Linked DNA regions of Cryptosporangium arvum DSM 44712. The main gene of each other region encodes a partner of the protein of the gene in region 2 in a complex. Links are inferred from orthologs where the notes say so. Each region holds a gene or a part of one and is shown on either strand. Other genes may lie near its edges.

Region 1 (3,361 bases), 1.5 Mb from region 2 along the record:
GGCCGCACTGCCACTTCGAGGTGCGCATCGACGACGTGCCGGAGGACCCCCTCGGCTGGCTCGAGGACCACGACGTCTCGGTGACGGGCGTCAACACCGGCCTCTGAGAAGCCGGGACGATACGCCTCCAGCACGACCCGGCCGGAGGACGGCCGCGCCGAAGCCGCCGAACGAACCGTCGGCCCCGCGCAGTACCGCGCCCGACGAACCATCACGACCGCGCCACTCGTGGTCTCGCTCATCCCCGCACCACCCTCACCCGTTCGACTCATCGTTCGAACATATGTTCGATTCTATCGGTAGAACGACCGTATAGCCAGCCGTTCGGTGGATCAGTTTGCGCCTGCGGACCACATCGGACTGTGGACCACTTCGGACTGTTGTGACGGACGCGCTCTAGAGCTTCTCGAGCGGTGCGTAGCGAAGAAGGAACCAGCGGGCCTTGCCGTCTCCGAAGTCGACGGCCGCCTGAGCCCGATCGCCGTCGCCGCGCTTCTCCACGACGCGCCCCAGCCCGTGCGCGTCGTGGGTGACCCGATCGCCGACCTCCAGCGAGATCGCCGGGCGGTTGCCCGCTCCGGCCGCCCGGGACGCGGGGCGCGCAGCCGCCGCGTACTGCTGGGCGAGCCGCTCCTGCGCCGACCCGGTGCCGCTCCACTTGGAGAGCGTCTCCTTCGGCGCCGGAGCCTGACGCTCCCAGCTGAGCAACCCGGTGGGCACCTCGTCGAGGAAGCGCGACGGCGGGTTGTACTGGGGCTGGCCCCAGGCGCTCCGCGTGATCGCTCGCGACAGGTACAGCCGCTCCCGCGCCCGCGTGATGCCGACGTACGCCAACCGGCGCTCCTCCTCCAGCTCCTTGGGGTCGCCGAGCGACCGCAGGTGCGGGAAGACGCCATCTTCCAGACCGGTCAGGAACACGACCGGGAACTCCAGGCCCTTCGCGGTGTGCAGTGTCATCAGCGTGACCTGGCCCTGCTGGGCGGCCTGGTCGGCGCCCTCGGCGTCGTCGGGGGCCGGCGGGATGCTGTCGGCGTCGGCGACCAGCGCGACCTGCTCGAGGAACTCGACGAGCCCGGCCTCGGTCTCGGCCGCGGCGGCCCGCTCCTCGAACTCGCGGGCGACGCTCACCAGCTCCTGCAGGTTCTCGACCCGCCCCTCGTCCTGCGGGTCGGTGCTCTCCTCCAACTCGGCCAGGTAGCCCGTGCGCGAGAGCACCTCCTCCAGGACGATGCTCGGCGGCTCGGTCTCGGCCAGCTGGCGCAGCCCGGCCATCAGCGCGGTGAACTCGCCGATCTGTTTGACCGCGCGGCTGCCGATTCCCGGGGCCTCCCCCGCGCGTTCCAGCGCCGCGCCGAAGCCGATGCGCTCCCGCGAGGACAGCGCCTCGACGCAGGCCTCGGCCCGGTCCCCGATGCCGCGCCGGGGTGTGTTCAGAATCCTCCGGACGCTCACGGTGTCGTCGGGGTTCGCGATCGCACGCAGGTAACCGAGCGCGTCACGCACCTCTTTGCGCTCGTAGAACCGCACGCCACCGACGACCTTGTAGGGCAGGCCGACCCGGATGAAGATCTCCTCGAACACCCGGGACTGGGCGTTCGTGCGGTAGAACACCGCGACCTCGCCCGGCTTGTTGGTGCCCGAGTCGGTGAGCCGATCGACCTCGGCGGCGACCCAGGCCGCCTCGTCGTGCTCGTTGTCGGCCACGTACGCGGTGAGCGGAGCCCCGTCGCCGGCCTGCGACCACAGGTTCTTCGGCCGCCGGTCGGGGTTGCGGGAGATCACCGCGTTGGCGGCGTTGAGGATCGTCTGCGTCGAGCGGTAGTTCTGTTCGAGCAGGATCGTGGTGGCCTGCGGGTAGTCGCGCTCGAACTCGAGGATGTTGCGGATGCTGGCGCCGCGGAACGCGTAGATCGACTGGTCGGCGTCACCGACGACGCACAGCTCGCCCGGCGGCGGCTCGCCCTCGGCGTCGGTGCCGACGATCTCCCGGACCAGCGCGTACTGGGCGTGGTTGGTGTCCTGGTACTCGTCGACCATCACGTGGCGGAAACGCCGGCGGTAGTGCTCGGCCACGGCCGGGAACGCCCGGAGGAGGTTGACCGTGGTCATGATGATGTCGTCGAAGTCGAGCGCCTGGGCCTCGCGCAGCCGCCGCTGGTAGAGCGTGTACGCCTCGGCCAGCATGCGCTCGGCCGTTCCGGACGCCCGGGAGGAGAACTCCTCCTCGTCGACCAGTTCGTTCTTGAGGTTGCTGACCTGGGCCAGCAGCGAGCGGGCCGGGTACCGCTTGGGGTCCAGGTCGAGCTCGCGGGCGACGAGCGTCATCAGGCGCCGGGAGTCGTCGGCGTCGTAGATCGAGAACTGCGACTTGAGCCCCGCGGTCTTCGCCTCGGCCCGCAGGATGCGGATGCAGGCGGAGTGGAACGTGGACACCCACATCGACCGCGCGCGGTTGCCGATGAGCTCGGTGACCCGCTCCTTCATCTCCCCGGCGGCCTTGTTGGTGAACGTGATCGCGAGGATCTCGCCGGGCTGGGCGCCGCGCTTCGCGAGGATCCACGCGACCCGATGGGTGAGCACCCTGGTCTTTCCGGAGCCGGCGCCGGCGACGATCAGCAGTGGCGTGCCCTCGTGGACCACGGCCGCCCGCTGCTGGTCGTTGAGCCCCTCGAGCAGCGCGGACGGGTCGACCTTGAGGTTGACGGGCCGACGGGCGTTGGGGATGTCGAAGAGGGTGCTCATCGCCTCGCGACATTACTCCGGAGCACCGACAGTTCCGTGCCCAGATAGTGAGCACCGTTGGCACGAACGGCGGCACCCGTGCAACACTCTTCCCATGGTTCGACTGACGGCACGATTTTTTTACGGCTCCGGGCATCCGGCAGCCGTCTTCGTCGTCTGAACCCAGACCACTTCGACGCCCCGGGGCCCGGCCCCGGGGCGTTTTTTGTGCGCCCCGAAGGCCGGGTGCCCACCCGAAACCCTTGGAGCACGCCATGACCGCACCGACCACCACCGAGCAGGCCAACGAAGAGATCGCCGAGCTCCGAGAACGCATCAACGCGGCGGACGACGAGCTGATCCGCATCTGGCGCGAGCGGGCCGAGCTCAGCCGGCAGGTGGGCGCCGCCCGGATGGCCGCCGGTGGCACCCGGCTCGTCCTCTCCCGGGAGCAGGCGATCGTCGACAAGTTCCGCCGCGAGCTCGGCACCGACGGCGCCCAGTTGGCCATGCTGGTCCTCCGGGCCGGCCGCGGACCGCTGTAGTCTCGGCGGAGTGAGTTTTCCGCCTTCGGTGAGCCCTCTCGACGACGTCCAGCGCGTTCTGGTCGTCACCGCGCATCCCGACGACGTCGATTTCG
Region 2 (3,229 bases):
CCCGCCGTCGCTCTGCGAGGGGCGCATCAGCGCCACCCGGCCGAGCCCCATCACTCCCGCGAGCTTCGTGTCGGCGACCGCCCACCTGAACCGCACACCCCGTGGCCCCGCCCTTCCGCGAGCCGCACGCCAGCGCCCACCCGCCGAGCCGCCCAGGGCCCCACCGGCCCCGCAAGCTTTCCCATCGCTTCGCAATCTGCTCGTCGAGCGCCGCCACCGCTCCACGAGGAGCGCCTCAGCGTCCACCGGCGTCCATCACTCCCGCGAGTTGCACGTCGGCGCCCACCCGCCCGGGCCTCCCGAGCCGCCCGCCCAGGGCGCCACGGTGCCCGCGAGCGGCGAGTCGGCGCCGAGCCGCCCGACCCGGCATCCCCATCGCTCCACGGCGCGCCTGTCCTGCGTCTCGAATAGCCGTAGGGGCACGTCGAGCGCCGCCAGGCGCGAGCAGCTTGAACCTGGAGCCCGTCCAGGGCGGCGCTGCCGATCCGGCGCGAGGTCGCCTCGTATAACTGATACTCAAGACCTCGCGCCGGCTCGGCAGCGTCGTCCTGGACGGGCCGCCCACTAAGAAACGCCGGCGGCGTCCATGCCGCGTAGTTCCTTCTTGAGTTCGCCGATCTCGTCGCGGAGGCGGGCCGCCAGCTCGAACTGCAGCTCGCGCGCGGCGGCCAGCATCTGGTCGTTGAGCTGCTGGATGAGGTCGGCGAGCTCGGCTCGCGCCATCCCTTCGCGGTGTGCCCCGACACCGACCGTGGTCGACTTCGACTTCAGCCCCGGCACCGGCGACTTGCCCCGCGACTGCTGCCGGCCGGACCCACCGATCAGCTCGCCGGATTCGTTCTCGGCGGCCTCGCGGTAGATGTCGTCGAGGATGTCGACGATCTTCTTGCGCAGCGGCTGCGGATCCACACCCCGCTCGGTGTTGTACGCGATCTGCTTCTCGCGGCGCCGGTTGGTCTCTTCGATCGCCCGGCTCATCGACGGCGTGATCTGGTCGGCGTACATGTGCACCTGCCCGGAGACATTACGGGCGGCCCGGCCGATCGTCTGCACGAGCGAGGTCTCGCTGCGCAGAAACCCTTCCTTGTCGGCATCCAGGATGGACACCAGGCTGACCTCGGGCAGGTCGAGCCCTTCACGCAGCAGGTTGATGCCGACCAGCACGTCGAAATCGCCCTTGCGCAGTTCGCGCAGCAGCTCGACGCGGCGCAGCGTGTCGACCTCGGAGTGCAGGTAGCGCACCCGGATGCCGAGCTCGAGCAGGTAGTCGGTGAGGTCCTCGGCCATCTTCTTGGTCAGCGTGGTGACGAGCACCCGCTCGTCGCGCTCGGCACGCAGCCGGATCTCGTGCACCAGGTCGTCGATCTGGCCCTTGGTGGGTTTGACCAGCACCTCCGGATCGATCAGGCCGGTCGGCCGAATGATCTGCTCGACGAACTCACCTTTCGCCCGGCCCATCTCGTACTTTCCGGGCGTCGCCGAGAGATAGACCGTCTGCCCCACCCGGTCCTGGAATTCCTCCCAGCGCAGCGGGCGGTTGTCCATGGCGCTGGGCAGCCGGAACCCGAAGTCGACGAGCGTCCGCTTGCGTGACATGTCGCCCTCGTACATGCCGCCGATCTGCGGCACGGTGCCGTGCGACTCGTCGATGACGAGCAGGAAGTCCTCGGGGAAGTAGTCGATCAGGCAGAAACCCGGCGAGCCGGGCTCGCGGCCGTCCATGTGGCGGGAGTAGTTCTCGATGCCGGAGCAGAAGCCGACCTGGCGCATCATCTCGATGTCGTAGGCGGTGCGCATCCGCAGCCGCTGGGCCTCGAGCAGCTTGTTCTGACGCTCCAGCTCGGCGAGCCGCTCCTCCAGCTCGGCCTCGATGCCGCGGATCGCCCGTTCCATCCGCTCCGGGCCGGCCACGTAGTGCGTGGCCGGGAAGACGTGCAGCTCGGTCTCCTCGTTGACGACCTCGCCGGTGAGCGGGTTGAGGTGGTAGAGCTTCTCGATCTCGTCGCCGAACATCTCGATGCGGACGGCGAGTTCGTCGTACGCCGGGATGACCTCGACCGTGTCACCGCGGACGCGGAACGTGCCCCGGGTGAAGTTCAGGTCGTTGCGCGTGTACTGCACGTCGACGAGCCAGCGGAGCAGCTTCTCGCGCTCGATCTCCTGCCCGACCTTGAGCGGGATCGACCGGTCGATGTACTCCTGCGGGGTTCCGAGGCCGTAGATGCAGGACACGGTCGCGACCACGATCGTGTCGCGCCGGGTCAGCAGCGACATGGTGGCCGAGTGCCGCAGCCGCTCGACTTCCTCGTTGATCGAGGAGTCCTTCTCGATGTACGTATCGGTCTGCGGGACGTACGCCTCGGGCTGGTAGTAGTCGTAGTACGAGACGAAGTACTCGACCGCGTTGTTCGGCAACAGTTCCCGGAACTCATTCGCCAGCTGCGCGGCGAGCGTCTTGTTCGGCGCGATCACCAGCGCCGGCCGCTGGAGCCGCTCGATCAGCCACGCCGTGGTCGCCGACTTACCGGTACCGGTGGCGCCGAGCAGCACGACGTCGTTCTCACCGGCCTTGACGCGACGCTCGAGCTCGTCGATCGCGGCCGGCTGGTCACCGGCCGGGTCGTACTCGCTGACCACCTCGAACCGGCCGGGACGCCGGACGATGGCCGTGGTCGCGCCATGGGCGACGGTGTCGTCACGCAGACCTTCGGGCGCGTTCGGACCGGCGGAGGGGCGGGCTGACGGGCTCATGTTTCAACGGTACGTCGGGGGTCCGACAGAACGCGGCCGCCGCTGGGCCGGTCACCGAGGCGGTCGGCACCGATTTCCCGCGATGATCGGACCGCGCACCGCGGATCAAGACGACGGCCACCAGTGGTGCGGCGACCGTGGCTCCTCCGAACAGAACCCGAGACGTCGCGACCGCCGCGGCTGGCCACTTCTCGCAGAATGCGAACCGAGCTCCTGTTTCGACTCGTTCCGCCAAGCGCCGGGGCAGAATGTGCACGGTACTTCCGAATCGGGCCGAGCCGATCCGTGAACAATTAATTCGCCCGTTAGAAAACATCCCCGTGGGTGAAACAAAGAAACGGGTGGTCGGCACGGATGCAATGCTACCTGGAGTGTTCGTCGGTAATCAGCCAGGTACCCACGCGGGTTAGTAATTCAGGTATGATCCCCGCGACGCGAGGCCGCGCGCGATCCGACCTTCATCGGATTGACGAATCCG

The links.
Region 1: the proteins of uvrB (region 2) and pcrA are in contact, whole or in part, in a crystal structure (PDB 7EGT), measured with the Thermus thermophilus proteins. The link is inferred for Cryptosporangium arvum DSM 44712 from one-to-one orthologs. Residues at the interface, in WP_096411307.1 of Thermus thermophilus: Glu23, Leu25, Arg26, Asp27, Gly28, Glu29, Arg30, Phe31, Arg55, Glu326, Asp327, Phe328, Glu379, Ser382, Gln383, His398, Gly400, Arg401; in WP_096412145.1 of Thermus thermophilus: His654, Arg656, Phe657, Gln666, Asp668, Glu669, Lys680, Arg681, Leu682, Ser683, Lys685, Tyr686, Ala687.

Annotation. Positions count from the first base shown.
Region 1 is NZ_KK073874.1:8,515,006-8,518,366, forward strand. The notes cover bases 70-3,118. They hold pcrA (DNA helicase PcrA), read right to left. Parts: upstream 2,743-3,118; coding sequence 397-2,742; downstream 70-396. Other genes in these bases: CRYAR_RS38850 (M23 family metallopeptidase), read left to right, coding at 70-107; CRYAR_RS38860 (chorismate mutase), read left to right, coding at 2,997-3,118. Also shown: more of CRYAR_RS38850, read left to right, coding at 1-69; more of CRYAR_RS38860, read left to right, coding at 3,119-3,266; CRYAR_RS38865 (PIG-L deacetylase family protein), read left to right, coding at 3,277-3,361. UniProt on the Escherichia coli protein: A helicase with DNA-dependent ATPase activity. Unwinds DNA duplexes with 3'-5' polarity. Translocates on single-stranded DNA with 3'-5' polarity. Initiates unwinding more efficiently from a nicked substrate than double-stranded DNA.
Region 2 is NZ_KK073874.1:7,013,235-7,016,463, forward strand. What follows is about bases 159-3,075. They hold uvrB (excinuclease ABC subunit UvrB), read right to left. Parts: upstream 2,752-3,075; coding sequence 565-2,751; downstream 159-564. UniProt on the Escherichia coli protein: The UvrABC repair system catalyzes the recognition and processing of DNA lesions. A damage recognition complex composed of 2 UvrA and 2 UvrB subunits scans DNA for abnormalities.